One region of the Synechococcus elongatus PCC 6301 genome, then DNA from elsewhere that is predicted to be linked to it. Evidence: predicted binding sites of a transcription regulator. Region 1 holds the regulator's gene; each other region holds the start of a gene.

What was found. The regulator HrcA, encoded in region 1, represses chaperone genes, less so after heat shock. The targets are predictions, from matches to a motif close to TTAGCACTCNNNNNNNNNGAGTGCTAA.
Region 2: the regulator HrcA is predicted to act here: its motif matches at 5,489-5,515, upstream of groES (co-chaperone GroES).
Region 3: the regulator HrcA is predicted to act here: its motif matches at 5,612-5,638, upstream of SYC_RS11570 (ribonuclease R family protein).

The regions. Positions count from the first base shown of each region.
Region 1 covers NC_006576.1:1,006,760-1,017,338, forward strand. The annotation lists gene trxB (thioredoxin-disulfide reductase) at 1-141, opposite strand, end outside; gene SYC_RS04765 (ABC transporter ATP-binding protein/permease) at 201-2,198, opposite strand; gene SYC_RS04770 (hypothetical protein) at 2,220-3,398, opposite strand; gene SYC_RS04775 (SIMPL domain-containing protein) at 3,543-4,247, opposite strand; gene SYC_RS04780 (DedA family protein) at 4,325-4,942, opposite strand; gene ahcY (adenosylhomocysteinase) at 5,013-6,293, opposite strand; gene SYC_RS04790 (hypothetical protein) at 6,425-6,802, shown strand; gene hrcA (heat-inducible transcriptional repressor HrcA) at 6,814-7,875, opposite strand; gene SYC_RS04800 (rhodanese-like domain-containing protein) at 7,933-8,277, opposite strand; gene SYC_RS04805 (DUF3352 domain-containing protein) at 8,438-10,117, shown strand; gene sixA (phosphohistidine phosphatase SixA) at 10,121-10,579, shown strand, end outside.
Region 2 covers NC_006576.1:1,928,276-1,938,854, reverse strand. The annotation lists gene SYC_RS09525 (pyridoxal phosphate-dependent decarboxylase family protein) at 1-1,074, opposite strand, end outside; tRNA gene SYC_RS09520 (tRNA-Arg) at 1,287-1,360, opposite strand; gene SYC_RS09515 (hypothetical protein) at 1,429-2,208, opposite strand; gene murG (undecaprenyldiphospho-muramoylpentapeptide beta-N-acetylglucosaminyltransferase) at 2,284-3,357, shown strand; gene groL (chaperonin GroEL) at 3,441-5,075, opposite strand; gene groES (co-chaperone GroES) at 5,123-5,434, opposite strand; gene atpD (F0F1 ATP synthase subunit beta) at 5,697-7,151, shown strand; gene atpC (ATP synthase F1 subunit epsilon) at 7,222-7,635, shown strand; gene SYC_RS09485 (heavy metal translocating P-type ATPase) at 8,031-10,403, opposite strand; gene SYC_RS09480 (hypothetical protein) at 10,576-10,579, shown strand, end outside.
Region 3 covers NC_006576.1:2,322,592-2,333,170, forward strand. The annotation lists gene SYC_RS11525 (glycosyltransferase family 4 protein) at 1-796, opposite strand, end outside; gene SYC_RS11530 (DMT family transporter) at 986-2,053, opposite strand; gene sppA (signal peptide peptidase SppA) at 2,168-2,980, shown strand; gene aroH (chorismate mutase) at 3,037-3,429, shown strand; gene SYC_RS11545 (hypothetical protein) at 3,597-4,055, opposite strand; gene SYC_RS11550 (hypothetical protein) at 4,091-4,474, opposite strand; gene psaM (photosystem I reaction center subunit XII) at 4,631-4,720, opposite strand; gene phoU (phosphate signaling complex protein PhoU) at 4,844-5,518, shown strand; gene SYC_RS11570 (ribonuclease R family protein) at 5,836-8,082, shown strand; gene SYC_RS11575 (flavin prenyltransferase UbiX) at 8,133-8,717, shown strand; gene SYC_RS11580 (hypothetical protein) at 8,720-9,316, shown strand; gene SYC_RS11585 (DUF2996 domain-containing protein) at 9,377-9,811, shown strand; gene acsF (magnesium-protoporphyrin IX monomethyl ester (oxidative) cyclase) at 9,965-10,579, shown strand, end outside.

The DNA.
Region 1 (10,579 bases):
CATCAACTGACCACCGGGCAAGCCACCCAGCTGATAGCCCTCGAACATCAAGGGCTTGAGATTAGCGCGAGCTGCGTAGATTGCCGCAGTCAACCCTGCCGGACCCGAACCAATAATGACCACGTTTTCAACGCCAGTCATGACATCCCCCCAAAGTCATAATGACTACATATTAGAGGATTGTTCGGGTCTACGGGGGCTTATTGTTGGGCGCGATACTCATCGGCGCTCAGGGTGCGCCACTGGGACTCGGGCAGAATTTCCAGCACGGTTTCGTGGAAATCGCAGAGGGTAGGGCGGTGACCCACACTGACGTAGCTGATTCCCAGATTGCGCAGCAGCGTGTAAACCCGATGTTCATTGGCAACGTCGAGGGCGCTGGTGCCTTCGTCGAGGATGGCAAACTTGGGACGGCTGAGCACGATTCGGGCAAAGGCCAAGCGCTGCTGCTCCCCGAGCGAGAAGACACTGCTCCAGTCTTCAAGGGCATCAAAGCCTTCGGGGCGATCGTCGAGGATGTAACGGAGATTGACCCGTTCCAGCGCATCCAGCAATTCCGCATCGCTGAAGCGGCCCGGTGCATGGGGATAGACCAGCTGCGACCGCAGGTTCCCCAGCAGCATGTAGGGGCGCTGGGGCAGGAAGAGAATATCCTGCGTAGATGGCCGTTCAATCTGACCTTGGCCACTATTCCAGAGACCGGCGATCGCTCGCAGCAGCGAAGTTTTGCCAAAGCCACTGGGACCGACGATCAGCAAGGCTTCTTGGTCGGCCAAGCTGAGGTTCAAATCCTTGACCAAGACTTTGCGATAGTCCGGCGTTTCCAAGATGACATCGACGAGCCGCAGCAACGGGCCGTATTCAGTACTGATCTGAGGACGATTGCGATCGGTTTCGGTGCGCTCCACCGTCCGCATCACCTGTTCAAAGGAACCAAGACGATTGACCCCAGCGGCGAAACGCGAAATTTCCTGAATCTGGTAGGTGATGATCGACAGCGCTCCCAAAATTTGCGAGAAAGCCAGAATTGACTGGGAGATCACGCCGAAATCCTGCTGGCCGCTGAAGTAAAGCGGCACCACAATCAGGTAGGGCGGAATTCGCGAGAAGTAGTCGTAGAAGCGCTGATAGACCGAAAGGATGGTATTCCAGATGATCAAGCGATCGAAGTTCAGCAGGACTTGGCCAAAGCGATCGCGGACTTGGCGGCGTTCTTGAGCTTCCCCTTGATAAAAGGCGATCGTTTCGGCGTTATCCCGCACATGCACCATGCCGTACCGGAAGTTCGCTTCAAGACGCAGTTGATCAAAGTTGATCCGAATTAGTTTGGTCCCGGCCAAGACTGAGATTGCCGTCCCAATCACGGCGTAGGCGAGCAGTCCTAGCGTCAACTGCTTGGAAACCGTCCAGAGAATCGCCGTGAAGCTAATCAGTGTTAGGACTGCATCAAAGACTTGAATCAAGAACGACAGGGTTGTGTCGGTAAAAGCTTTGACGTCCTCAGTGATCCGCTGGTCTGGGTTGTCGACTGCCGTATCAGCCGAGTTGGAATCGAGACGATAGTAGACCCGATTGCCAAAATAGCGGCGCAGAAAATCATCGGTGAGCCATTCCCGCCAGAGCAGCCCCAGCTTCAGTGGCAGATAACTGAGTGCCCCTCGCACGGGCAGGGCAATCACTAGCGTCAGCACATAAATACCAAGGAACTGCCAGAAGCTGGCTTGTTCTTTGGCGACGAGGCTGTTTTCCAGCACCCGAGCGATAAAAGTGATACCAACGTTGATGCCATTGATGGCAAACAACAGAAAGATGAGTCCACCCAACATCAGCCAGGGCAACCAGCGGTGCCGAATCTTGCGCCAAAAGGCGGCAAAGACTCCGGCACCAACTAGAAAAATCAGGGCGCAGATACCCAAAAAGGGCGATTGGAGCCAGGCATCAACCTGCTGCACCAGCCCCTTGGCCACCAGATCAACGAATTGAGCCGGTAAAACGGCTGCCCCCAGCTTGGTGACCCCCACTAAGGCAAAGAAGGTCAGGCTGACCACGTCCATCAGCAGGGCGATCAGCAGCCCAGAAAATGCCCAGAGACTATTTTTCTCCAGCGGATAGAAGTAGGGCTGAGCAATCTGGATAAAGCTGTCCCAGAGCTTTTTATCAAAGCGAAAGCGATTGATTTCAGGAGGAGATGCCGTCATAACAAGCCAAGTTGAGCAGGATTACGAACAGACCGTGACGAACAGTTGGAGCAGCCAAGCCTGCTCACCATCATCCGCCCACTCCAGCATTAATTCTTCATTGGGGCTCAGCGATCGCTGTAGCGGTTCCAGCCGTGCCATAAGGCGATCGAGCACGGTGCGGGGCAAATCACCGGTCGAGTTCGGCATCAAGCTGACAGTTTGGTTCTCCCAACGATAGTGATCGCGGGGCCGAGAACTGCGATGGAGATTTTGGCGATCGCCCGGAAGCCCCCAGATATCGACGGTCTGCGATCGCAACATCACCCAGCCGGCATAGCGCGCCAAGGGCGATCGCTGCAGGATAATCGCCACGCCACTGCCCACGGGCTGACGCTGGTAGTCGGCCAGAACCACGTAGATAGCCTGACGCAACTCCACCAGATCGCGCACAATCTGACAGTCCTCGGCCTGAATGCTACCGCCCACAGGTGATGACAGCACTGCCAGCGGTTCCTCGGGGGTCACATCTGCCACCTGCAACAGCCACTCAGGGTCATCGCCGGGCTGCAAGACCCAGGCTGGAGGCGTCGCGCCACTCTGTTGATGCAACTGCACGAGGTTGTGGGCACGGTGCCCGATGGGAGCTTGGGTTCCCACCAAGCTGGTCAAATCCCGGATGCCGCGCTCGGGTCGCGAAAAGGCTGTGTCTAAGCCTGGGGAGAGAGGGGTGCTGACCATGACCAACCAGAGCGCCAACAACACCGTCAGCGCGACCCGTACCCCATCTTGGCCATGCATCAACGCCGTCACTACCGGAAAGGCTGCGATCGCCAGTGCCCAGCTCCAGCGGCTGTTTTGCACCACGATCACACTGACTATCCCCAGCAGTAGGGCGATCGTAGCGGTTGGCCAATCAGCCCAAAAGAAAGCCACCGCGATCGCGGTGAGCAGCGGTTGGCGTTGACTGAGGTAGCCACCAACACTCAGGGCTAGCAGCGCCAGCAGGTAGAGGGGCGATCGCGCGAGATCTAACCCAGCAGCGATCGCAAAGACCAAACTTCCCCGCAACAGTGCCAGCAGGGACTGTTGCCAGGGCATCGCTTGGGGGTCTAGCTGCACCACACCCCTCAAGGTCAGTGGTTTTTGACGGGGCAATGCTCCGATCGCTAGGGCGAGGAGAACAAGAACAACGGCAGAGAAAGGAGGGCTGATGCCCATAGCAATCTTTGAGCGGAAGAACAGGAGCAGCCAAGCGGCCTTTCTCCAGCCTAAAGCCCCCGTTTCTGGGCCGTGCGATCGATCGACTTCCTCCAGCCAGAGTCAGCGGGTTGCAGACGGTCCACGGCAGGCGCTGCAGGCAGTCTAGTAGCGGATTTGCAGGGTGACAGAGGCCGTTACATCCTGCTCACCCCCAACGATCGGCACATTGGCGGCACTATCGGCCACCGCAGTGCGCATCTGGGGCACAGGTCCAGGCGCTGCAGCACTATTGACTTGAATCGTTTGGATCTCCTGGGCGGACAACCCTAGCGATCGCAAAACGATATCGGCTTTCTGGCGAGCATCAGCCGCCGCCTCGCGTAAGGCCGTCGCTTGAGCCGTCTCGAGTTCAGGGTCTGTAGCAACAAAGCGAATACTGTCGATACGAGTGCTCCCAGACTTAACCGCCGCATCAATCACCGAACCAGCAGCATTACTGGGGCTACGAAATTGCAGGCTGTAGGTTGCCGTAAACCCATCGGGGATTTGTTGATTGTCGCGATAGCGGTAGCGGGGGCTAAGCGTAATTCCCGTGGTGGTCAACTGTTCGACGCGGCGATCGCGCAACAGCTTGACCAAGCTATCGGCACGGCGGGAAACCTCTGCTTGTGCCGCTTCGGCTGTTGCAGCTTGGACTTCCACCCCGAGATTGACTTCCAACAGCTTGGCAGTCACGGACTCGCGGCCTTGTCCAGTCACAGTGATCAATCGTTGGGGCGATGGTTCCGTTACGGCAGGGCCGGGCAAGACTAGCAAGGCGGCGGTCGTCAGGGCCAACCAATGCCAAGGCCGTTGTTGACTCAACACCAGTTCAATTCCTGCGGCAGTACAACCGTGATCTTGACGCCGACTCAGGGCGAAACGTGCCCATTCGTTTCAAGACTTTAGCGATCGCGCCGTGCCTCCGCAGTGTCCCGTTGCCGGGCCAGCCACCAACGGCGACTTAACCAGACCAGCAGAAGGACTAACAGCAGAGCAGCAACTCCTTTGGAAACCGGGGCTAACCACTGCTCGACAAGGGCAAAGTTACGCCGAAGTTTGTAGCCGGCCAGCGTCAGCAACAGCACCCAAATCGTGGTACCGAGGGTGGAATAGATCAAAAACTCCCGCAACCGCATCCGCTCGAAGCCAGCGGGCAGCGAGATCAAGGTACGAATGCCAGGAATCAACCGCCCCCAGAACACGACTTTGCGACCATGACGGTTAAACCAACGCCGCGATCGCTGTAGTTCATGAGGGCGGATGCCCAGCCAGCGGCCATGGCGCTCCAGCCAGAGCAGAATCCGGTCTTCACCCAGCCAGCGGCCGAGGTAATACCAAGGCAAAGCCCCCACCATTGTGCCGACGACACCGGCCACGATCGCAGGGAATAAAGCCAATTGACCTTGAGCAGCGGAATAGCCGGCCAAAGGCATGATCAGTTCCGACGGGATCGGGGGAAAGAGGTTTTCGAGAAACATCAGCAGACCGATGCCCCAATACCCCAATCTGTCCATCGTCATATCGATCCAGCGATCCACGATGTTTCCCCCGATTAGATGGCCAAAGGCTTAAACAGACGCCGCACTCAGTCTAGGTGCCCGAGGTCCAGGAGTTGATGTAAGCCGTTTGATCCTCCGTGAGGCTATCGATAACGATGCCCATCGCCTGCAGTTTCAGGGTGGCGATCTGGCGATCGAGGTCTTCTGGAATCGAATGAATGCCCGGCTCCAACCGACCGCGGTTGGTCACCAAATGCTCAACGGCCAGCGCTTGGTTGGCAAAGCTCATGTCCATGACTGCGCTGGGGTGGCCTTCAGCAGCAGCTAGGTTGACCAAGCGGCCTTCGCCCAAGACGATCACCGACTTGCCCGAGGCAAGGCGATATTCCTCGGTGAACGGACGCACGGTGCGCACTTCACTGGACAGGGTTTTCAGACCAGCGATATCGATTTCGATGTCAAAGTGACCGCTGTTGCAGACGATCGCGCCGTCTTTCATGGCAGCGAAATGCTCGGTGCGGATCACATGTTTGTTGCCGGTAACGGTCACAAACAGATCGCCCAGGGGTGCTGCTTCGGCCATCGGCAGCACACGGAATCCATCCATCACCGCTTCGATCGCTTTGACCGGATCGATTTCGGTGACGATCACATTGGCCCCCATGCCGGCAGCCCGCATGGCTGTGCCTTTGCCGCACCAGCCGTAGCCTGCCACCACGATCGTTTTGCCCGCCAGCAAGATGTTGGTAGCGCGAATGATGCCGTCGAGGGTCGATTGACCAGTGCCGTAGCGGTTGTCAAAGAAATGCTTGGTTTCGGCATCATTGACGTTCATGGCCGGGAAGGTCAGCACGCCATCGCGCAGCATGGCACGCAGGCGCACAATTCCCGTCGTCGTTTCTTCTGTGGTACCAATCACGTCCGGCAGTTGCTGCGGCCGCTCTTGGACGAGGGTCGCCACCACATCACAGCCATCGTCGATGATCACCTGGGGCTTGTGATCGAGGGCGATTTGCACGTGGCGGTGGTAAGTCTCGTTGTCTTCCCCTTTGATTGCGAAGAGGGGAATACCGTAGTCCGCCACCAAGCCCGCCGCCACATCATCTTGAGTGGAGAGCGGGTTGCTGGCGATCAAGATTGCATCAGCACCACCAGCCTTGAGGGCGATCGCCAAGTTGGCGGTTTCCGTGGTGACGTGGCAGCAGGCGACCAGCCGAATGCCAGCCAAAGGCTTTTCAGCCGCGAAGCGATCGCGGATCAGGCGGATGACGGGCATTTCCCGAGCCGCCCATTCAATCCGTTGCTTACCCAACGGAGCAAGGCTCAAATCTTTGACTTCGTAACTGATGGGGGCGATCGTTGCTGCGGTCATACGTCATGCAATCCTAGTGCGCGGCGACGCTCGGCGCGGGGGCCAAGATCTCAATATCCCTTACACCTTATCAGCTCGGTTTCCGCGGGCTAGGCAGAGCTGCCAGAATCGGAGCAGTTAGAGGCGTTGCCATGCTGATTCTCGATCTGCAAGCGATTACAGACCTCCAATCTCAGCTCGCCGATTGGCCTGCCGCTGTGCGCGCCCTGCAGGAAATTGCCGACTGTGATGGGGCGATCGAGGATGCCGCAATTAACCTCGCCTTGCAGGCCGGATTGGAGCCCAACACGAGCGATCGCTGGTTGGAGGGTCTAGCCAAACGCTATCGCGCCCAGCTTTGTACAAGGATTGCCACGCAGCAACCTCTGAGTGATCACGATCTGCGCCCCTTGCTTGCTGCCTCAGAAGAGAGCGGTTGCCCAGAGCTATTGCGTCTCCCCGTTGCCCTTTGGGTGCGATCGCTGGGGATTGAGCGCTTTTGCGATCCACTCGCGGAAAAATTGCAGTAGTCTCTCGCAGCCTAGGAGGCGATCGCCTCACTCAGGTAGCTGGCGGTGGCTTCCACCGCTGCTACTGCATTTTCGTAGAGCATGCGGGTCGGGCCGATCAAACTGACACTGCCGACTGGCTGCTGCTCCCGACAGTAGAAGGCCGACACCAAGCTACAGCTGCGAATCGGTGCTAGAGGCAGCTCGGAGCCAATCCGCACCCGCACCTGATCAGCCGCAGGATCCGCCAGCATCAAGGGCAGCAACTGCGTCTGTTCACCTTCCAGCAACTCCAACAGCGCCTGTACCTGTTGCAGCTCGTTGAATTCTGGCTGGCGCAACAAGTCCGCTAGGCCACAGACCAGCAGGGAGGTCGCTGGGGTTGGTTGCCAGCGCTTTTCCAGATCTTGCAAGCCCTGCTGCAGAATTCCCGCCAGACTTTGCAGCTCCGATCCCAAAACAGGCCAATCCAGATTCGCTAAAGCCTGCAGCGATCGCCCTTGCAGTTCTTGATTGAGAAAATTGCTGAGCAATAGCAATTGGCGATCGAGTTGATCGGCCTCCAGATCCCGATCCAGTTCTGGCAGGGTCAGCAATGCCGACTGGGTTTCGTAGCTGTCATTGACAACAATCAGCAACACCTGATGCGGCGCGATCGCCACCAATTGCAGATGCCGCACTTGGAATTCCAAGCCCAGTGGAAAGGTGATTAGGCTGAGATAGCCGCTGAGGCTCGCCAGAATTTGGGCAGCCCCGCGTAGCAGCGCTTCGAGGCTCTGACGGCGATCGGGCAGTTGTTGACTGAGTTGTTGCTCCGTCTGACGTTGCAGAGCGCGATCGGGCTCCATTAGCTGATCGACGTAGAGGCGATAGCCGCCCTCAGAGGGAACCCGACCCGCCGAGGTGTGGGGTTGATAGAGCAAGCCTGCGCGCTCCAACACCCCCATAGCATTACGAATCGTCGCCGCACTGACGCTGAGACCGTACTGTTCCGCTAATGCCTTAGACCCGACCGGCTCCGCCGTCCGCACATAGTGGCGCACCGTGGCACTGAGAATCGTTTGTTGGCGGGCCGTAAGCCGAGACACAAGCATGAAGAGCGATTGCAGAAGAACGCAGACGAGGTTATAAAACGCTAATCAGTTACCCATTTAGTAGAGCGGTACCTGCGCATCGACTAGTCGACTGTAGGCATCAATGCCTCCCCGTAGGTTAACGACATGCTCAAAGCCTTGGGTTAGCAACCACTGACACATCTGCGCCGATCGCATGCCGTGGTGGCAGAGCACGATCGTTTCCTTGCTGCGATCGAGTTCTTGGCCAATGCGATCGACCCATTCTGCTGAGCGGCTGAGGGAATAGACGCGGAATCCTGGCAGCGATGCCAACTCCACTTCTGCCGGCTCACGCACATCAATCAGTTGCCAGTCCGGCGCGGGTTGAGCAGCCTGACGCTCCGCAAAGGTCTGGGGATCGATTTCAGTGAAGTCAGCCATGGCTTGCTCAGGAGCGATCCAAAAGGGGGACAAAAGCCAGCGCGATCGCCTGACCAGCGGCGATTGACGTTCGGTAACGAAGCGCTAGCACTCGTCGTAGTTTACCGAGAAGCCGGAGTCCGTCTGAAATAATTGAGGGCGACCTGCCGCCGCCGACCCTATGAAGCTGCGTACCTTCTACTTGGCGCTCACAGCCGTTGCTCTTAGCCTGCTGGTCAGTGGGCTAGGGCTCTTTGTTTGGCTGTGGAATGGGAGTCCTCTGCGTCTACTCAATGGCAGCCGCATCAGCGAACCGGCCGCAGCCGTGTTCGTCCCGAAGCAAGCGCCGTTGATGACCTCGCTGCTAGTGGCACCGCAACGCTTGCAGGCCCTGAGTCAGGTGGTGACACCGACGCGCCAGCGATCGCAGGTCGATCAGGAATGGCAACAGCTTCAAGAGGCTTTGCTGACGGGCTTTAAGGTCGATTTTGCTAACGATATTGCTCCTTGGTTGGGCGACGAAGTCACCTTTGCTGTCACCAGCCTCGATCGCGATCGCGACAGCAGCAATGGCCGTCAACCCGGCTATCTGGTCGCCTTCTCGACCGCAGACGGTGAACTGGCGCGGCAGGCCCTACAACGCTTCTGGCAAGATCGTGCCGCTACTGGCACGCAGCTCGTTTTTGAAACCTACAAGGGCGTCAAGCTGATCTACGGCGACTCCGCTTTGGTCGGGCGACGGGTCAAGCCCTTGGCAACTGCCGTCTTTGGCGATCGCTTCCTGCTGGCCGCCAATGATCCCAAGGTGCTGCGCGAGGCGATCAACAACGCCCAAGTTCCAGATTTGAACCTGCAGCAGTCCGAGTCCTACCAACGTGCGCTCCAGAGTCTGCAACCACGCCGCTTGGGTCTGCTCTATGCCGATCTCGATAACCTCGGCGACTGGCTGAATGAAAAGGGACTCAGCCGCAAGAGCGAGGAGAGCGATCGCCGCAACCAATTCCAGGGTCTGACGCTGTCGCTGGCACTGAATAAGGCTGGCATCCTGGCTGACACCGCTTTGATCGCCAAGGAACCGCTGCCCAGTAGCACCTTTACGAAAAGCGATCGCCCTTCGGCGGCCCTGCGCTATTTACCCGCAGACAGCCGCTTCGCTCTTGGCTCCCAGAACCTCGCAGGGGTCTGGCAGGAGCTGCAACAACGATTTGGCGACTATCCCGCTTGGCAGGAACTTCAGCAACAACTGCTCGCCACAGTTCAGCAACAGCTCGGGTTGAATCTGCAGACGGAGATCATCGACTGGATCGACGGCGACTATGCCCTTGGACAGAGCGGCGATGACTGGATTTTTGCGGTCGATCGCCGTCAGACTGCCGCTAGCAACGGCATCGAACAGTTGGATGCGATCGCCAGCGATCGCGGCTACACGCCGACCAACATCGACCTCGATGGCCACGAGATCACGGCTTGGACGCAACTGCGCACCGGCAGCAAACGCCGCAATCTCCAGATTCAAGCCACAGTACGGGGTGGCCATGGTCGCGATGGTGATTTTGAAGTGTTTGCCACCTCCCTCGATCGCCTTGCGACAGCACTCGAAGGCCGCGATTCCCTGACGACAAATCCTGACTTCCGCCAAGCCCAGCGCCAACTACCCCAACCCAATCAAGGTGTCCTCTACCTTGACTGGCAGGCCAGTGCCCTACCGCTGACGCAACGCTGGCCTGTCTTGCAGCTGATTGCCCTGCCCTTGCAACCCCTGTTGGAGCACGTGCAGGCGATCGCGATCGCCAGTCCTACCCCTCCCGAAGACAGCACTGACCTGCAGCGACTCTCAATCGAACTGCTGTTGCGGAGCTAGGCGATGGAACTCTATCTGATCCGCCATGGCATCGCCGCCGAACGGGGCACCTACGCGGATGATGACCGGCGCCCCCTGACAGCCACGGGAGAACGCCGCAGTCAACGAGTTGCCCAGCGACTGCTGTCTCTCGGTCTGCATTTCGATGTTCTGCAAACCAGTCCCCTAGTCCGCGCCCACCAAACCGCCGTCATCCTTCAACAAGAGGGGCTGGCTTCCCAAATCGCGATCGCCCCAGAATTAGCGCCCGAAGGCAGTCTGACCGCTTGGCTCCGGCGCTTACCGCCCGCCATCTCGGCTGATCAGCGCTGGGCGATCGTGGGCCATGAACCCGATCTAGGGGTCTGGGCGGAACAGCTGGTCTGGGGATCTGCCCAGGACAAGCTCGTTCTCAAGAAAGCCGGTCTGATCGGTCTGCAATTCCCAGGCGATCGCCCTGCGATCGGAGCCGGATCCCTCTTC
Region 2 (10,579 bases), 920 kb from region 1:
GAGAATGTCTGCCGGTCGAGTGCCTTGGACAGAGACTTCACCAAGGTTGATCAGGTCGTCAGCTTCACCCATATAGGGCGCAGCAATGCGGAAGTGCTCGGTCAGTAACGACCAGTCGCGCAGCAGTAACGAAGCGCTCGTTTTAGCAACACAGAGCCACTTCTGCGGATTGAAGGTAACGGAATTAGCCTGCTCAATGCCCTGGAGCTTATGGGCATAGCGCGGCGAAAAGATCACAGCTCCGCCATAGGAGGCATCAACGTGGAACCACAGCCCTTCAGTACGGGCGATCGCGCTCAGTTCTGGGAGTGGATCAATGCTGCCAGTGACGGTGGTGCCTGCAGTTGCGACCAAACAAAATGGACGCTGACCTTGGCGGCGGGCCGAGGCGATCGCTTCTGTGAGGGCGGCAACTTGCATCCGACCTCGGCGATCGGTTGCGATTGGAATCACGGCTTGGCTCCCTAGCCCCAGCAGCATCGCCGCTTTCTGAATCGAAGTATGGGCAGCTTCAGAGGCAAACAGAATTGGTCTCTGAGTTAGTCCGGCCAGGCCAGTTTCCTGTACCTGCAAGGCCCAATTGCGTGCCAGGGCGATCGCTTGAAGATTGGCGAGACTGCCGCCGCTCAGCAGCAATCCTCCAGCCTCGTCCCCCAGCCCAAACCGTTGCGCTAACTCTCGCAGGACAGCCGTTTCCAAGCGCGAGAAGCTGGGCGACATCTCGACGCTGAGCAAATTGTTGTTGAGAAGTGCTGCGATCGCATCACCAATGACTGACGCAGTGCTCGCCACCGGATCCATGTGGCCGAGATAGCCCGGATTGGCTGGATTCATCGCTTGCGCCAGCAGCGGCTCCAGTTGCTGCAGTAGGTCCGGCAAGGGCACAGACTGCGCCGGAATTCCGACGTGTCGCTCGCTTCCTTGCCAAGTGGGGACGGGCGATCGCTGATCCGCCTGGCTACCGAGATTGAGTAACTGCTCAAGCGCCAACTGAGCTACAGCCGCGATCGCCTCGCGGTTACTCCCATCCGGGCGCAAAAAAGCCGTTTCCGGCAAAGGCGCAGAAGAATTCAAGCGTCGGCTCTCAAGTCGCGGAAAACTTCGCAGGCGTTGGGCAAGCTGCCAAAAAAGAAGCGTCGGCAGAGAATCAGATCGGCCACCGCTGCAAAGACAGCTTCATGATCTCACATTCGGCCTAGCCCGAGTGGGAGTGACAGCCAGCAATCAGTCAGTCTGCTCAAGCAAAAAGCCTGTCCAAGACAATGCTTAGACAGGCTTTTGTGCGACGGGTTTGGAGGGATTCGAACCCCCGACCCTTTGATCCGTAGTCAAATGCTCTAATCCACTGAGCTACAAACCCGCGTCGATTTACTAATCTAGTAGGAGTTACGGCTTTTGTCAAATGCCTCGACAAATTTGCTGCGATCGCTAGCGGTTAGGGCGGGTACGATCGACGACGCGCAGGCGCTCACTGACAACCGTCAGGCCATCCCGACGGACGACCAAAGCTGAAATCCAAAAGTTGCCAGGACGCTGCGGAGCCCGTGCTTGTTTGTAGACGCCGCCAGCCGTCAACGCTTGCAGCCGGAAAGCTGTGGGTTTGAGTAAGCGCTGCAGATCCACTGGGTCATCGGTCACACCGCCGACCAACAGATCATCGTTGAGCGCCCCATCAACGTAGGCATCAAACGAGAAGTTTTCGCCCGTCAGCACGGTGGCTGGAGCATTGACCGTCAGTTCCGGTGGTTTACTGCCACTGGTCAGACGGCTGCGTTCACTCAAAATTTCTTCGCGCTGGAGGCGTCCATTTTGCAGCAGCCAGCGACTCTTAATTTCTGAGGCTAACTTGAAGGTGCGATCGCCCTGTTTCCGCTGGCCTTCAATCTTGGTCAGGGTTTCCACCTGGAGACCGTTGCTGCTGGGCTGACTATTCAGGACTTGAACCGTGTAGCGAGCCCCCGGAAACTGCTTCCAAAAGCGCTGCATCGCAGAGTCATAACCCATGCGATCGAGACCATCCGGTGGCTGGAAGCTGGGAGAGTAGAGATTGGCGATCGCTTTGGGATCTTGACGAGTCGCCGCATCCGCCAAGCTTTGGAAAACTGCTGTTGCAGCGGCTGGAGTTTGAGCCCGCCCCAGCGTCGGAGTTGCCCCAATCAGAAGGGTTGCGAAGAGCGCCAAGGAAAACGGACGAAAGGAGCGCAGCATGGAAACCCCAGTCATAAGAAGGGCAGTAGGCATGACGGTATTCTAGTCGCTGATTCTGTGTCGTCAGGTCCCCGTGTGTCTGTTGCTCAACCGCGCCTCCTCTTTGCTGCTAGCGGCACCGGTGGCCATGTCTTTCCGGCTCTAGCGGTTGCTGAAGCACTGCCTGAAGCGAAGATCGATTGGCTGGGCGTGCCCGATCGCCTCGAGACGCAATTGGTGGGCGATCGCTATCCACTCCATACAATCCGCGTCGGCGGCTTTCAGGGATCTTGGCTTCTGCGACCGTTGACAGCGCTGCGCTTGATTGGCGCAATTTTTAAGGTGCGACGCCTGTTGAAGCGACAGCAAATCGAAGCAGTCTTCACGACGGGCGGCTATATTGCGGGTCCTGCGATCGCGGCCGCTTGGAGTCTGGGAATTCCCGTCGTTCTGCATGAATCAAACGCACTGCCGGGCAAAACAACACGCTTACTTAGCCGGTTTTGTCGACGTGTTGCCCTTGGCTTTGCCGAGGCTGGCGAGTATCTACCGGGTCGGCCGCTGCAAGTAGTCGGCACCCCGTTGCGATCGCAGTTTTATCAGCCCAGCCAGCATGGTCTGCCAATTCCTGAGAATGTGCCAGTCTTGCTAGTGATGGGTGGCAGCCAAGGCGCAGTCGCCATCAATCGGTTAGTGCGAGCTGCTGCTCCTGCTTGGTTGGCAGCAGGCCTGTGGATCGTGCATCTGACCGGCCAGCAAGATCCCGATCGCGGCCAGCTCCAACATCCGCAGTACATCGAGCTGTCGTTTGTCGACAACGTTGCGCCGCTTTTGAATCGAGCCGACTTTTCGATCAGTCGCGCCGGTGCTGGCAGTTTGGCGGAATTGGCAGCGGCCGGATTGCCTAGCTTGCTGATTCCCTATCCCTTTGCCGCAGAAGATCACCAGACCTTTAACGCCCGCATTTTTGCCAAGGCTGGGGCCGCGATCCTAGCCCCGCAATCAGAACTGACGGTAGAGCAGCTTCAGCAGCAGATCTTGGATTTGTTACGGGCGCGACTGGGCGCTGCGATCGCCAATCCCTTGCCGAAGATGGCGGCTGCCGCAGGCAAACTCCACGTCGCTGACAGCGCTGAACAGGTTGCCAATCTGCTGCGATCGCTTCTGTAAAACCACAAAAAACTCCCCAGAGCGAACTCTGAGGAGCGATCGCGAGCGGAGGAAAACCTCCGCCCGTCTTAAAACTGGGGAACTTAGTAGTCGAAGTCGCCCATGCCGCCGCCAGCACCAGCCGGGGCTTTTTCTTTCGGTTCCGGTTTGTCGACCACAATGCACTCGGTCGTCAGCACCATGGCTGCGATCGAAGCTGCGTTTTGCAGGGCACTACGAGTCACTTTGGCCGGGTCAACGATGCCAGCCGTGAACATATTCACGAACTGGTTGTTGGAGGCGTCGTAGCCTTCGTCGAAGGGCAGTTCTTTGACGCGCTCGGAGATCACAGCACCGTTGAGGCCAGCGTTTTCAGCAATCCGCTTCAGCGGAGCCGTCAAGGCACGAGCCACGATTTGAGCGCCGGTCAGCTCTTCACCGCTGAGGTTAGCGGTTGCCCACTCTTCCAGCTGAGGAGCGAGGTGCGCCAAGGTGGTGCCGCCACCAGGGACGATGCCTTCTTCAACCGCCGCTTTGGTGGCGTTGATCGCATCTTCCAGACGCAGTTTGCGGTCTTTCATTTCAGTTTCGGTTGCCGCGCCAACTTTGACGACTGCAACGCCACCGGAGAGCTTAGCCAAGCGCTCTTGCAGCTTCTCTTTGTCGTAGGACGACTCAGTTTCTTCGATTTGGCGACGGATTTGGTCAACGCGGGCCTTCACAGCCGCTTCGTTGCCTTCAGCCACGATCGTGGTGTTGTCTTTGGTGATCGTGATCCGGCGGGCTTTACCCAGCTGATCAAGCTTGGTGGTATCCAGCTTCAGACCTGCGTCTTCAGTGATCAGTTGACCACCAGTCAGGACAGCAATGTCTTCCAGCATGGCTTTGCGGCGATCGCCGAAACCAGGCGCTTTGACTGCAGCAACGTTGAGCACGCCACGCAGACGGTTGACGACCAAGGTGGCGAGGGCTTCTTTCTCGATGTCCTCGGCGATGATCACCAGCGGACGGCCAGCGCGAGCCACTTGCTCCAGCACGGGCACCAAGTCTTGAACCAAACCGATTTTCTTGTCGGTGATCAAGATGAAGGGCTCGTCAAAGACGGCTTCCATCCGCTCGGTGTCGGTGGCAAAGTAGGGCGAGATGTAGCCCTTGTCGAAACGCATCCCTTCGGTGACCTCCAGTTCGGTGGTCATCGATTTGCCTTCTTCCAGCGAGATGACGCCTTCTTTGCCGACTTTGTCCATAGCATCGGCGATCATTTGGCCGACTTCAAAGTCGTTGCCAGCCGAGATTGCACCGACTTGGGCGATCGACTTGGAGTCTTCGACCGGACGAGCGTGGGACTTGATTTGCTCAACCAAGAAGTTGGTGGCTTTGTCGATCCCGCGCTTCAGCAAAATGGCGTTAGCGCCAGCAGCCACGTTACGCAGACCTTCTTTGACCACAGCGTGCGCCAAGACGGTTGCGGTGGTGGTGCCGTCACCGGCTGCGTCGTTGGTTTTGGAAGCGGCTTGACGAATCAGCGCCACACCGGTGTTTTCGATGTGGTCTTCCAGTTCGATTTCTTTGGCGATCGTCACACCGTCATTGATGATTTGCGGTGCGCCGAACTTTTTCTCAAGAACAACGTTGCGACCTTTGGGGCCGAGGGTGACTGCAACGGCTTCCGCCAGAATGTCGATGCCTTTTTCAAGGGCGCGACGGGCGTTTTCGTTGTAAATGATCCGTTTAGCCATGGTGATCTCTTAAGGAATGTCCTGAAGGGCAGTGAAAGGAAGAAAGCCTAGGCAACAACGGCCAAGATGTCTTTCTCGGACAGCAACACGTAGTCGTCGTTGCCGAGTTTGATGTCAGTACCGGCGTACTTGGAGTAGAGAACTTTGTCGCCGATTTTGACTTCAGGCGCTTGGCGGCTGCCGTCGTCGTTGCGTTTGCCAGGGCCAACTGCCACGATTTCGCCGACTTGGGGCTTCTCTTTAGCGTTATCGGGCAGGATGATGCCGCCAGCAGTTTTTTCTTCGGCTTCAGCGACTTTCACAAAAACGCGATCGCCCAGGGGCGTCACGGTCGAAACACTCAGAGATACAGCTGCCATAGTTTTGAGTAAACGTCGTCACGGGGAGAGGGCAACCGGGATGATCCGCATGGATTAGCACTCCCAGTACCTGAGTGCTAATGTACGGGCCGCCTTCTCGGAGGGCAACGCGACCTCAGTACGGGTTCCCGAACTCGGCGATCGCAGGAATGGGAATCTTGCTGCGGGAAGGTGCAGCCTTCGGTGATACGCTGGACTGTGGCAAAATCGCCCTCCTGACAGTTGTCGCGCTCGCGAAGCACTCATCTGGAAACGCGCAAGCATGGTCACCACTACTGAGAAGACAAATATTGGCTACATCCGGCAGGTCATCGGCCCTGTCGTCGACGTAGAGTTCCCTGCGGGCAAATTGCCGCAGATCTACAACGCGCTTGTCATCAAGGGCAAAAACGAAGCCGGTCAAGACCTGTCGGTGACCTGTGAAGTGCAACAGCTTCTGGGCGATCGCAAGGTTCGTGCCGTTTCGATGAGCACGACTGACGGGTTGGTTCGTGGTTTGGAAGTCATCGACACTGGCGCTCCGATCAGCGTGCCGGTCGGTGAAGCCACCCTCGGCCGTATCTTCAACGTCCTCGGCGAACCGGTGGACGAACTGGGCCCGGTCAACGCTGCGACAACCTCGCCGATTCACCGCGATGCTCCGAAACTGACGGACTTGGAGACCAAGCCCAAAGTTTTTGAAACCGGCATTAAGGTCATCGACTTGCTGGCTCCCTATCGTCAGGGCGGCAAAATCGGCCTGTTCGGCGGTGCCGGTGTTGGCAAAACCGTCTTGATCCAAGAGCTGATCAACAACATTGCGAAAGAACACGGCGGTGTGTCGGTGTTCGGCGGCGTGGGTGAACGCACCCGCGAAGGCAATGACCTCTACCAAGAGTTCAAAGAGTCGGGCGTTATCGACGAGAAAAATATCGCCAACTCGAAAGTGGCCTTGGTCTATGGTCAGATGAACGAGCCGCCCGGGGCACGGATGCGTGTCGGTCTGTCGGCGTTGACCATGGCGGAGCACTTCCGCGACGTCAACAAGCAAGACGTGTTGCTGTTCATCGACAACATCTTCCGCTTCGTGCAAGCCGGTTCGGAAGTGTCGGCACTACTAGGGCGGATGCCTTCTGCGGTGGGCTATCAACCGACCTTGGGCACCGACGTTGGTCAGCTGCAAGAGCGGATCACCTCAACCCTTGAAGGTTCCATCACCTCGATCCAAGCGGTCTACGTTCCTGCGGACGACTTGACTGACCCGGCACCAGCTACCACCTTTGCCCACTTGGACGCAACCACTGTGTTGTCTCGGGGTCTGGCTTCGAAAGGGATCTATCCGGCGGTTGACCCGTTGGATTCGACCTCGACGATGCTGCAACCCTCGATCGTGGGTGAAGAGCACTACCGGACGGCGCGTGCGGTGCAGTCGACCCTGCAACGCTACAAAGAGCTGCAAGACATCATCGCGATCTTGGGCTTGGATGAGCTGTCGGAAGAAGACCGTCAGACCGTGGCACGGGCTCGTAAGATCGAGAAGTTCCTGTCGCAACCCTTCTTCGTGGCTGAAGTGTTTACCGGTTCGCCTGGTAAGTACGTGAAGCTGGAAGACACGATCAGTGGCTTCAACCGCATCCTCAACGGCGAGTTGGATGACCTGCCGGAGCAAGCCTTCTACTTGGTGGGCGATATCCAAGAAGCCATCGAAAAAGGCGCCAAGCTGAAAGCTGAATCCTAGGTTTGGCTGACTTTGGTGGGGTTGCGATCGCAGCCCCGCCTCCTGTTTTTGTCCCTAAATCTCCGCGACCATGAGCCTGACTGTCCGCGTCATTGCTCCCGACCGAACGGTTTGGGACGCGCCTGCCCAAGAAGTCATTCTGCCTAGCACCACCGGTCAACTCGGTATCTTGCCGGGTCACGCCCCTTTGCTCTCTGCCTTGGACACCGGTGTGTTGCGGGTGCGAGCTGACAAAGAGTGGCTGGCGATCGCTGTTTTAGGCGGCTTCGCTGAAGTTGAAAACAACGAAGTTACGGTGTTGGTCAACGCTGCTGAACGGGGCGACAAGATCGACCTCGAAGAAGCCCGTGCCGCCTTTAGTCAGGCTGATGAACGCTTGAAAGGCGTCAAAGAAGACGATCGCCAAGGCAAGTTCCAAGCAACGCAAGCCTACCGTCGGGCACGGGCACGCTTGCAGGCTGCGGGTGGTCTAGTCAGCGTTTGATCCTGAATGCCTTCTTAAGTTTGCAGAGGCTGCGATCGCTGGGCTCCTAAGCTAGGCGAGCAATACCTCCTTACTGCGTCTAAAACCGCTGGTTCCCAGAGAGCTAGCGGTTTTCCTTATGGAGCGATCGCAGTCTGGAACAACAGTCATTTAGCAATCAGCAAGCCAGTTGGGAAGATTCGGCTTGGTATGGATTGGTTTGGGGTCAAAAGCCTCTGTCCGTGGGGGTGATTGCGCACCCCCACACCCACGCACTGGGGGACTCGACTCCCCCAGCCCCCCGCAACAAGATTTCGGGTAGGACTCATCGGTGGAGAAGCGATCGCAGCGGGTAAAACTAGCTGGTGTTGACCTCTGGTGAGGGGGAAGTCAGGGCCGGAAACGTTCTGGAGGATTCAGACAGAAACTGAATGGTTGAGCGATCGCCGGAACCAGTAGCGCAGCAATAGCGAATTACTAACAACGGCGAGGGAACTGACAGCCATACAAGCCCCGGCGATCGCGGGGGTCAGTGCTAGACCGTAGGCCGGCAAGAAGGCACCCGCTGCCAAAGGCAACATCACCACGTTGTAGCCCAGCGCCCAAGTTAGGTTTTGGCGAATCGTCCGCAGTCCCATTTGGCTCAAATTCCAAGCCACCAGAACGCTATCAAGGCGATCGCGGCTGAGCAGTAAGCCCGCACTGTCTTGGGCAATGTCGCTGCCGGCGGCCAGACTGATCCCGACTGCGGCAGTCGCAAGGGCGGGTGCGTCATTAATGCCATCACCGATCATGGCCACAGCATCGCCTTGTGATTGGAGAGCAGCAATCGCCGCCGCTTTATCTTCGGGCAGCACTTCTGCAACTACAGTCTCCGATTCAAGTCCAAGCTGCTGAGCGAGGGCCACGGCTGTTGTTTGGCGATCGCCACTAAGGATTTGCACGGTTGCCCCCCGCGATCGCAGGGCTTGGACAACTTCTGCCGCTTCGGGGCGCGGTTGATCTTGCAGCCAGAAGCAGGCCAGGAGTTGCTGATCATCAGCCAGCCAGATTGATGTTGCAGCAGCAGAACCAGTCGGTAACTTGGCTGTAGCGACTTGTACCCAAGTGGGATTGCCCAGACGCAGTGATCGCCCGTCACAAGTCCCGCTGACGCCCAAACCCGGCACTTGCTGGCGATCGCTGGCTGCGATCGGTGCCAGATTCGCTGCCTGAGCTGCTGTTTGTAGGGCGGTCGCCAGAGGATGTCGACTATCAGCTTCTAAGGCAGCGGCCCATTGCAGGAGGCGATCGGGATCCACATCCGCTAGGGGTTGAATCTCGATCAGCTCAAATTGACCTTGGGTCAGGGTTCCAGTTTTATCGAAGACAAAGTGCTTAATTCGCGCCAACTGTTCTAGCACATCACCACCGCGCACCAAGATGCCCTGTTCAGCGGCAAGTCCTGTTGCGACGAGGATGGCCGTCGGCGTGGCTAAACCTAGGGCACAAGGACAAGCTACGACCAACACACTAATCGCCAAGGTCAGCGCCAGCAGCAGCGGTGAATGACTGTGGGGGTGCGCCATTTCCATGCCGTGATGGGGCGCGTGGATTAGCAGACCCGGTAAAGGCTGCTGCAGAACCTGCGGCCACCAGCGGCTGCCCAGCGTTGCCCAAAAGCCAAAGGTCAGCGCCGCGATCGCACAAACGCCGTAGACGAAGCGACCCGCGATCGCATCCGCAAACCGCTGGACTGGGGCTTTCCGTTGCTGTGCCTCCGCCACACACCGCACGATTGCCGCCAGTCGAGTTTGACTACCAGTTTGTTCGGCCCGAATCACCAAGCGGTGGCTGAGGTTCAGCGTCCCTGCGCAGACGCGATCGCCCACCTGACAAGGTTGCGGTAGTGGTTCTCCCGTCAGCATCGCTGTATCCAAAGTGCTCTGGCCTGCAACGATGCAACCATCCACCGGAATGCGAACGCCGGGCAGCACCTGGACGTAGTCACCCGCCCGCAATTGGGCGACCGGCCAAATCTGAGCCGGTGCTTCGAGGAGATCTTGGGGAGCGATCGAGCTGGGTGCTGTCAGCAACTGCGTCGTTTCTGGTTGCAAAGCCAAAAGGTTTTGCAAAGCAGCCTGACTGCGGAAACGTGCCTGCTCCTCCAAGGTTCGCCCCAGCAAAATGAAGCCCAGCAACATCACGGGCTCATCAAGAAAACAGACCCAGCCTAGCTGCGGCCAGAGCAACGCCACCAAACTTGCCAGATAAGCACTACCGGTGCCCAGCAGCACCAAGCTATTCATATTCGGTGCGCCACAGCGCAAGCCCTGCCAGCCCGCTTGCAAAATGCTGCGTCCCGGCCCTAGCAAGGCCCAAATCGCCAGCAACGCGTGAAACCACAGCTGATCGGTGCCCGGCAAGGGATGGTCGAGCCAGTGCCCCAGGTGCCCCCAACTGGAAACAATCAGGAGAAAAGCCGCGATCGCCAGTTGTAAGCGCTGCTGTTGCAGGGGTGGGATCTCAGCGATCGGCAGCGTCAGCGGATTGTCGTCCTGCCGCAACTGCGCCCGAAAGCCCAAGCCGGTGATTTCCGTTGTTAGGACAGTTGGGTCCTCAATCAGTGCCGCATCGTAATCAACTTTGGCAAGGCGCGTAATTAAATTGACGCTGACCGCTTCCACACCTGCGGTCTGTTGCAAGCGGCGTTCCACTGCTGCGACACAGCCTGCACATTTCATCCCTTCCACTTCCACCAGAATTGATGTGGATGAAGGATCAGCGGAATGGACGATCGCAGCAGGCATGCACAGGGTACTGGAATCTTTCCCCTATCCTAGGGAGCCAGCGGAGAGGCGTCTATCTACGATCGCTCAGCAGCATCCCGCCTGAGTCCAGATCTCCCCGCAAGCGTTAAGCGATCGCGCAGTTACTTCCCCCTGCGAAGATGCTGAAGGTGGTACCCAGTAGGGCAGTCGGATGA
Region 3 (10,579 bases), 1.3 Mb from region 1:
GATCGGGTTCTACCAGCCAGCCACTCTTGCCCTGCTCAATAATTTCCAAGGGTCCGCCGCGGGCATAGGCTATCACTGGTACGCCACAGGCGAGGGCTTCAATGGCGACGTTGCCAAAGGCTTCCACCCATTTTGGGGTCATTAACAGGCCTTGGCAGCGGCCCAAGCCACGTTGCAACTCATCGGTACTGACGAAGCCCTGATAGCTGACGGCCCGATCGCCAAACTGCTGTTGGAGTCGTTGCCAATAGTCGGGTTCAGTCAGGGCACCCCAGACCCGCAACGGGAGGCCAGCCTGTTGAGCGGCTTGAATGGCATCTTCTAGGCCCTTTTCTGGTGCAATCCGTCCTACCCAGCCCAAGACCGGCTCTGGCTCTGGGTTAAACCCATAGGCTGCTAGGTCAAGGGCATTGCCGATACAAAGGCAGCGATCGCCAAAGGGAAAGGTTGCTGCCTGAGCCAGACTGTGGACAGCGATGCTGCCGGGATAGCGATCGAGGCTTGTGGCGATCGCCTGATCCATCACCTCAGATAGGGATCCCATGCTGATCAAATGGGCGACAGGCATCTTGAAAAACGGCGTCAGATATAGCGGTAGCCAGTCGTAGGCGAAGTTGAGGATCAGGTCAAAGTCGGTTTGCTGCTGGTGAGCTCGATCCCAGAGCCGGGCTAAAACACTCTCAGCAGGAATCTCAGCAGGAGTGGCGCGCCCGTGACTTTGAGCCGTGCTTTGCCAAGTCCCAGGCACCGTTTCCAGCGGCAAATCGGGCAGCACCGATCCAGCCGGCGCGAGCACGCTGACTTGGTGCCCCTCGCTGGGGTCAGAGCCTTGGCTAAATTGGGCAGGGTCAGTTCAACACCGCCCCCTCGCCCCGACCCCAAGGGGCCGACGGGGTGTTGATACAAACAGAAAACGGTGGGCAGTCATAGAGACGCCTCCGAGGGATGCTGGCGCGATCGCGGTTAGGAAAAGCTGGGGATGCTGCTACTGGGCTGAGCGATCGGGGACTTCAGGTAGAGCCGGATCGATAACAGCGGGCTGGAGTCGGGTTTTCCAGCCTCGGGCTGTCAACCAATCCCGCTGACTGATCAGCAAAATACTGACCAGGCTAAGGCTGACCCCGACCCATTGGATCATGCCCAGCTTTTCACCCAAGAAGAGATTGCCAAATAACAGTGCAAAGACCGGCGTCAAAAAGGTCAGCGCACTCAGGCTTGTCAAGCTGCCGCTGGCGGCAAAGTAAAAAAATAGCCCGTAGGCGATCGCACTGCCGAAGAGGGTGGCGTAGCTCAAGGCCAGCCAGTCACTGAGGCCGAGTTGCTGCCACTGTTGGCTTTCGAGGCTCCAGCTGCCCAAGACCAAAGGAATAGCCCCAGCGATCATGTGCCAGCCGGTTGCCGCGATTGGGTCGGCCCAGCGCGAGACATAGCGACTGAGGATGGTGCCGACAGCCATGGAAAGCGCTGCCAGCAACATCAGCCAGCGACCGTTGTTGAAGAGGGCGCTCAGCCAGCTTTGATCGGTGGGCCAGAGTTCTGCGATCGCGGGGCCAACCAACTGGACGGGAATATGCAGCCCCTGTAAGAGGCGATCGCCCAGGGCTAATAACCACGTCTCAGGCAACCCCAATAGGCTGATGCCGACAATACCGATCGCTAGCCCCAGCCAGCCCCAAAGGCCAATCCGCTCGCCGAACAGCCAGTAGGCCAGCAGCGCCACGATCAGCGGCTGCGAATCGATCATGACGGAACCAATGCCTGCTCCGGTGCGGGTTAGCCCCTCAGCCAAAAATCCTTGAAAAAGGGTGCCATCCACCAGGCCAAAGAGCCCAATCCAGGCCCAAGCCCGCCAACCCTGGGGTTGGGGCCGTCCCAACCAAGCCGCAGCCAGCAGGACCAGGATGCCAGCCGGCAACAGTCGCACGGTGGCCAAAAAGAGGGGAGTGGTGTGGTCGGTCGTACCTTTCATGGCTACCATGGCCGTTCCCCAAAGGAAAAAGGGCGCCAGCAGAAGCGGAGTTTTGGCAAGCGCAGGCGGCCCAGCAGCAGGCATAGCAATGGCGGAAAGGTCGGCGCTCATTCTAACAAGGCCGCGATCGCCGGTTTCGGCTCCCCTCCTAGCGGGGATTTTCTACAATCAGAAGAATTCAGCATTCTTGGGTTCCCTATGGTTTGGCCATTCCCGCGTCGTGCCCGCAAGCAAATTGCTCGCATCGAAGTGTCGGGAGCGATCGCCGGTGGGACCCGTCAACGGTTGTTGCGATCGCTGAAGACTGTGGCGGAACGGGGCTATCCGGCACTGCTGCTGCGGATTGACAGCCCAGGCGGCACCGTCGGTGACTCCCAGGAAATCTACGAAGCCCTAAAACGACTGCGCAGCCAGCATCAGACCAAAGTTATCGCTAGCTTTGGCAATATTTCGGCATCCGGCGGAGTCTACATCGGCATGGGAGCCGACAAAATCGTCAGCAACCCCGGCACGATCACGGGCAGCATTGGTGTAATTTTGCGCGGTAACAACCTTGAGCGCCTGCTCGATCGGGTTGGCGTCTCCTTCAAGGTGATCAAGTCTGGCCCCTATAAGGACATCCTCTCCTTCGATCGCGAGCTAACTGACAACGAAAAGGAGATTCTGCAAAACTTGATCGACATCAGCTACCAGCAGTTTGTTCAAACCGTGGCTGATGCGCGGCAATTGACCGTAGAAACCGTCAAAAGCTTTGCCGATGGCCGAATTTTTACCGGTGAGCAAGCGCTGAGTTTAGGCTTGATCGATCGCCTTGGCACTGAAGAAGATGCTCGGCGTTGGGCGGCGGAATTGGTGGGACTCGATCCTGAAAAAGCAACCCTCGCTCCGATCGAAGAACCGAAACCTCTCACTCGCCGGTTGCTACCGCTGGGGCAGGTTGGTGCTGGCCTTGACTGGCTGGAATTTGAACTGACGGCCGCTGGCCAACCGCTCTGGCTCTACCGTCCTTGAGGTCTGGACTGAATCACGGGATACTCTGGAGGGATGATTGCCCAGGAGGATAGGCCGTGTCGTGGCGGGTCAAAGCGATTCGAGGTGCAACCACCGTTCGTGAAAACACGGCGGAAGCCATGCGCGAAGCAGTCAGTGAGCTTTTAGACGAGCTGGAGCGCCGCAATCCTCTCAACCCCGACGATATTGTCAGCCTGACTTTCTCAGTCACTCGCGACCTCGATGCCATGTTTCCGGCTGCTGTTGCTCGTCAGCGGGCTGGCTGGCAGAATGTGCCGCTGCTAGATGTGCAGCAAATGTATGTGGAGGGCAGTCTCGAGCGCTGTATTCGTCTGCTCCTGCATTTCAACTGCCCCGAAGATCAGCCGCCGATCGAGCATCCCTACTTGCGGGGTGCCCAAGTGCTGCGACCGGACTGGGTACTCACTGAGTCTGCGAATCATCGCTAGAACTCAGGTTAAGGTCTGATCACGCAATGACTTAGACCTGATTCGCTGCTGACCCAAAGTTTATCCAAACTTGTTGGATCAATCTTGAGTCGATCCAATCAAAGGCGATCGCTCAGACAAAATCTCAGTAGATGCCGCGATCGCCCCTCCTCAGGCTGAAAGCGGTGTTATAGGACTTGATGCGTGTAGGCGTGCTGCTTGACGTTGTCTTCAGGACGCACCACCGGCGCTGCATTCAAGATGCGCTTGCGTTCCAGTGAATATTGGAAATCGCTGTAGCGATCGCCCAAAGGCAAGCGTTCACGGGTTTGTGGGTCGCGGCGATACGTTCTGGCCGCGGCCAAAAGGCGTTCGTGAAAGTCGGAGCAGAGCTGCGCGGTTTCCGGCCAATCCCTAGGCCGTTGCCAATCCGTCAGATCTAGCCAATCCGCGAGGGTGGTGGCGATCGCGGTTTGATAGGCCGTCGGCACACCCGCAAACAAAGCACCCAACGCGGCCGCCGGGATTGGCTCAATAATTGTCAGCTCTTGCATCCCCTCCGGTTGCTTGAGGAAGCAAGTTGCCAAGCCCAAAACAACGTAACTCTCGGGGCTTAAATCATCGAGAGGCAGAGCGATCGCAGTCATGGAACAGGACGCAGAGAGGGGGTCTATGCGCCATCCTAACGACTGGTTTCGGGGCTGGACTCCTGCCACACAATTCGTTTCTGACCCGGCTGAATCCAGTTGCCCTGCTCTTGCATCACGGTTCGGGCTTCAGCGGTCGAGAAGACTCGCGCAAAATCGTTTTTTAAGATCTGCACCCGTCTTTCCGTCAGTTGCAGTTCTGCATCCAGTTCTTGTAACCGTTCAAGCCGAGTCGAAGCAGACTGTAGCAGGCGCAGACCCGATGTACTGAGCAATGTGGCTACAGCGAGCAAGAGGGTCAGCTTGAGGGTGGGTTCAAGCCATAGGCAGGGAGCCGCTGCAGCGGTCGACGTTTTGGCCACCGCAACAGGCGGGCGATCGCGATGGGAAGTGGAGCGAACTCTGGGAACAGCAGCCATGCGATCGAAGGGTTGGACGTTTGTAGGCCAAACTCTAGCGGGTTTCAGTAGTGAGTGCCAAGCTTTTTAGCGCCCTAAATCAAAAACTCTCTGGTCGCCGAGGTTCCCAGAGAGTCAGTCGTGATTGTAGTGAACGCAGACAGACTAGCGATAGCTTTAGCGATAGAGTTCGGTGCCCAGACGGTACGCCAAAACAGCTGGCACGAGGGCAAGGAGTAGGGCGACAAAGACTTGAGTATCAGTCATTACAGGCTCTCTCTCGATTTCAGCGCTAGATTGCTAATTACTTTCCGTGATCGAAAAGAGTCAAACCAGCGCTTTTCACATCATTTAACAACTCGAGGTTCATCCCCTACCTTGCTCGACCCCATGTTCCACAGCACCTTCGAGGGCTTGCCATCGACCCGTACTCGCTTCATGAAGCAGGTGAAGGATGTTCAACAGGACATCCTCCGCATGGGAGCACTGGTCGAAAACTCTTGCTGGCTGGCTCGGCAAGCCCTGGTCGAGCGGGATTTGTCGGCACCGGATCAGATCGACCAGCAAGATCAGGTGATCGATGCCCTCTACCGCAAGATTGAGCAGGACTGTCTGAGTCTGGTGGCGCTCCAGTCGCCCGTTAGCCGTGATCTGCGCATTTTGAGTGCGTTCATGCAGATCGTGCGAGACCTCGAGCGGATTGGTGACTACGCCGAAAACTTGGGCGAAATTGCGATTCGGCTGTTTGCTCTAGCCCCCCATCCGATCATTGAGCCTGTGGGGCTAATGCTGGAGCGATCGCGCTCGATGCTGGCCATGAGCCTGGCGGCGATCGCCAATATCGATGCGGAACTGGGGCGAGCCATTAAAGACAAAGATGATGCCGTCGATGCAGATTTTGACGCGCTCTACGATCGCCTCGTCCACGATTCCCAGGCGCAATTCAACCTAGAAGCAACAGTTTTGCTGGTACTGGTGATCCGCCACATTGAACGGATGGCCGACCACGCCACGAATGTCGGCCAGCGGATTTGCTTCATCCAGAGCGGCCGGATGCCGAACTAGACCGGCCTCGATCGCAGGGGCACCGTAGAATAGACAAACGCCGTTGTTGCGTGATGCTGGTCTGCACCGTCTTTAAGAGCGATCGCTTAAGATTTCGCCCTTGAGCCCAAGGAGAGTCAGCAAATCGCGCAAGGGTTCACCTGTCTACTCCGGCTGGCTATTCTCGTTGCCTTAGATTGGCAGCCCCGAAGGATTGGCACAGGTGCAGCCTCGTCTGAGCTGACAGTATTGTCCAACTGTCGTCACTGTCGCTTTCGCGATCGGCCCTCCGCTTCAGGCCATTGCCGCCCCTCAACTCCACCTCTATCCCCGACTCGATGAACTTCTCGATTGCCACGCTTCTGACTCAGTTCAGTGAAGGAAAGTTTGTTGCCCCAAAACAGCTGGAAAAAAAACTGGGCTGTGAGGACGAGGACAAGAGCCGCAAATTGCAGATTATCTTGGACGCTTTGGACGCTTTGGAGCGTTTAGGGCTGTTGACCAAAGACCGAGGCAAATACCGGCGCAACGAAGAAAACGAGTGGGTAGAGGCGCGGTTGCGTTGCTCGAGCAAAGGCTTTTGCTTTGCTATTCAAGACGCTGAAGATGCGGAGGATATTTACATCCGCGAGCATCAGCTCAATCATGCCTGGAATGGCGATCGCGTTTTGGTGAACGTGCTGCGTGAGGGCAGTCGCCGTCGCAGTCCGGAAGGGGAAGTCAAGCTGATTCTGGAACGGGCAAACAGCAGCGTCTTGGCACGAATTACTGAAAAAGCTGAAGGCGAGGGCTTCCGAGCCGTCCCGCTCGACGATCGCCTACTCTGTGAACTTGATTTAGAGAGTAACGGCCTTGATTTAGCCGCCAATCGTGATCACCTGGCGAGTGTGGCGGTTCAGCGCTATCCCTTGGCGCAACTGCCCCCCGTCGGTAAAGTAACCCAGATTTTGGGCAGTGACCCCGAGTCTGCTTCACCAGTCGACCTAATTCGTTGTAAGCACAACCTGCCGGCCGACTGGAGTGAAGCGGCGATCGCAGCGCTGACGGATTTGGCTCAAACGGCGGATGCCAATGCCATTCAAGGTCGCTTGGATTTGCGGTCTGTATTTACGGTGGCGATCGCAGCGGATGATTCCCGCCCGCTCGACGTTGCCCTGAGCCTGCAGCCGGGAGAATCTGGTGGATGGCAAGTGATGGTTCACACCGTTGAGGTGGCTCCTTATCTGCCGCTGCAGTCTGATTTGGATCTTGAAGCCCAGCGGCACGGGATTGATCTGCGTTTGGGCGAGACGGCCTTGCCCTTCCTGCCGCCCGTGCTGACTCAAGGGGTGGGTCGCTTTGCTGTGGGCGAGGATCGGCGCGCCGTCTCCTTGCTGATCCGCGTCGATGCGACGGGAGCTGTTCAGGACTATGAACTGCAACCCAGTTTGGTGCAGCTCGATCAGGTGCTGTCTCCGGCTGAGGCAACAGATTTACTGGCTGACAGCAAAGCAAAGGGTGAAGGAATCAAAGCCCTTAAAGAGCTGCAGACGATCGCTGATCTGTGGCGAACCCAACGGCGGGAACGGGGCGGTTTTGAACTGACGGTGACGCCGGCGATCGGCAATGACGAGGGGGCGTTGGGCGTTATCTCGCGATCGCCCGCGATCGCTGGAGCAGTCCAAGAAATTCTGATTCAGGCCAATCGTCTGGTCACGGAACATCTGCAAGCCTTGGAGCTGCCAGTGCTCTACGTTGGGCAGCGATCGCCCGACCTCGGCAGCATTCAAGATGCCCAGCGGCTGGCAGCGGGTTTGGGCCTGGCGATCGAAGTTGATGAGAATGAGACCGAACTGAATCGCTTGGCGCTGCAGCAGTTGAGTGATGCGACCCAGACTTCCGAGCTGGCCAGCTTGCTTGACCATCTGCTGCTGCAAACCTTTAAGCCGAGCTTCTACAGTACTCTGGCCGTGCCCCACTTCAGCCTCGGCCTAGAAACCTATGGCCATTTTGTTGCCCCAAGCCAGCGCTATGCCGACCTCTGGTTGCAGCGGGTGATCTTGGCACTATTCCAACAGGGTCGCGATCGCCGCTCTAGCCGCAGCAAAGAGGGCGTCAACATTCGTCACAGCAGCAGCCACGGCCAGATCAACTGGAGCGTGCTGCCACCGGAGGTGCAGACAGAACTCGAAACGGATCTGAAACTCCTAGCGCAGCAGCTCAGCGAAGCCGAAAAACGGGCTACCGAAGCCAGTGCAGACTACCAAGGGCTCCAGAAGGCGGCCGCCGCCAAGGCCTGCATTGGTCAGACTTTCGCTGGGGTGATTCGGGGCGTTCAATCCTACGGCTTCTTTGTTCAGATCGAAGCCTTGCAGGTTGAGGGACTGGTTCACGTCAGCTCGCCCAAGGACGACTGGTACGAATACCGATCGCGCCAGCAGCGGTTGATTGGCCGCAAGAATCGTCGTCAGTTTGGTTTGGGCGATCGCGTTGAGGTGGAAATTCGCAACGTCGATTACTACCGCCAGCAAATTGACCTTGGGGTGCTGCCCTTGCCGGAAGCGCAGTCGGAAACCTCCGATCGCGAACCCTTGGAGATGCTGTGAGTTCGACCGATTCCCTTCCCCTCGTGCTAGGGGTCAGCGGAGCCTCGGGCATGATCTATGCGGTCCGGGCTCTGCGTCACCTCCTCTTGGCAGATCTGGCGGTTGACCTTGTCGCCTCTCGGGCTGCAGCTGAAGTCTGGCGATCGGAATCCCAAATTCCCTTTCCCTCTGCACCTGAGCTGCAAGAAAAGTTTTGGCGCGAGCAAGCGGGTGTGCCCGATCGCGGTCATCTGGTCTGCCATCGCAGCAGCAATGTCGGTGCACGCATTGCCAGCGGTTCTTTTCGAACGCGAGGCATGGTCATCCTGCCCTGCAGCATGAGTACGGTTGGCAAGTTAGCCTCAGGGGTCGGCAGCGATTTGCTCGAGCGATCGGCAGACGTCCACCTCAAAGAAGGGCGCTGCTTAGCAGTGGTGCCACGGGAAACCCCCTTCAACCTGATCCATCTGCGCAACCTCACCACCTTGGCCGAAGCTGGGGCGCGGATCGTGCCAGCGATTCCTGCTTGGTACCATCAACCCCAAACCATCGACGATTTGGTGGATTTTGTGGTGGCCCGCGTCTTGGATTGCTTCGGGTTGGACTGTGTTCCTCTCAATCGTTGGCAGGGCAATGTTGATCTAGCCGAGGATTAGTCATGCGCTCTGCGCTCGGACTTGGATTTTTGGCGATCGCGCTGGTGAGCGTGTTGCTGTTGATCAGTAACCTCGGCCTGCGCCTGCCGGTCTACTTTTTGACCCTGCAAACTCGTCCTCAACCCTTGGGACTCTGGTTGGTGTTGGCGATTGCGGCCGGCTTGCTCACTAGCGCTATCCTTCACCTTTGTCTGGGGTGGTTGGCATCGCCTGCAGGGGCGGCTCCAGCCAATGCAACGGCGGCTAATGCTACCGAACCGCGATCGCGACGACGCGGTGATTGGACTTTCATGGGACGAGAAGCTGGGGGGCAACAACAACGCCGGAATTCCACTGCTGCCGACGCTCCCGAGCCTTGGGAAACCGCAGGCTGGTCGGCGCGAACCAGTGCAGAGGCGACACCGCCCCCGCGATCGCCTCGCCCTGAGGCATCGGCCTCCCCTCCGGCTGAACGCGTGATTGATACAGGCTTCCGGGTCATCAAACCGCCAACTTCTGCTGCTGCAGAGCCCTCCCCAAACCGCCGCACGAACGCTGCGCCACCATCAGCAACTTCCACGGAAGACGATTGGGATTTTGTTGAGAAAGACGATTGGTAGCGGAGCGGCGATCGGTAAGATCAACGCAACGCTGTCCTGTCTCACCCCCGATCAGTCCCGATGTCTGAAGAACAAGTCGTCCCCACCCCCGAAGCAGCAGCCAAGCCTGCAGCTAAAAAAGAAAAGCCCCCTGCCCTCGAAGACAAACCTTTTAAAGAGTTTGTCCAGACTGATCTGTTACCCGCAGTGCAGCAAGCCCTGAGCGATCGCGGCTTAGCCGATCTCGACCTCCAATTTGTTGAGGCTCCGCTGCCGGTCACGGGCGATCGCTGTTGGCAGTTGCAGGGATCTTGGGCCAAGGGCCAGCGGCGCTTCCTGCTGGGTTTTAGTGAAGAAAGCCTAACTGCACCCAAGGTGTTTTCCTTAGCCGACGGCAAGGCTACTCCAGCGACCCTAGAAGCTTTCCTCGGCGATGAGCGCAAAATTACCCTGCCCCTGCTGCTCAATCGCATCCTCTCGCGTTTGAACGGTCAGAAATGGCTCGAGCAAAATTAACAAAGATGTAACACTTTGTCGTAACTCTTCACTCCCTGTCGGCCTTCCCTTTAGAGGCCGTTGATAGACTGAAGACGGTCTGGAGTTCTCACACGGCAGTGAGTGACTTGTGGCCATTTCAGGCGAACTTCACAACCAACTCCCAGCACAGCTATGGTTGATTCCCTCCAAAAACCCGAACTCGAAGAATTGCGTCCGGGCATTAAGGCTCCTGCCAAAGAGACAATCCTGACGCCTCGCTTTTACACCACTGACTTTGAAGCGATGGCCAAGATGGATCTCTCGCCTAATGAGGATGAGCTACGGGCCATCTTGGAGGAGTTCCGCGCCGACTACAACCGCAAACACTTTGTCCGCACGCCGGAGTTTGATGGTTCAGCCGCTGACATGGACCCAGAGACCAAAAAGGTCTTTGTTGAATTCCTAGAGCAGTCCTGCACCTCCGAATTCTCTGGCTTCCTGCTCTACAAAGAGCTCAGCCGTCGCATCAAAAACCGTAACCCGCTCTTGGCGGAATGCTTTGAGTTGATGGCTCGTGATGAAGCTCGCCACGCTGGCTTCCTCAACAAGTCGATGAGCGACTTTGATCTGCAGCTCGACCTCGGCTTCCTGACTGCTAATAAGAAGTACACCTACTTCAAACCGGCCTACATTTTCTATGCCACCTACCTGAGCGAGAAGATCGGTTACTGGCGCTACATTACGATCTTCCGTCACCTTGAGCAGCATCCGGAATATCGGATTTACCCGATATTCAAGTTCTTTGAG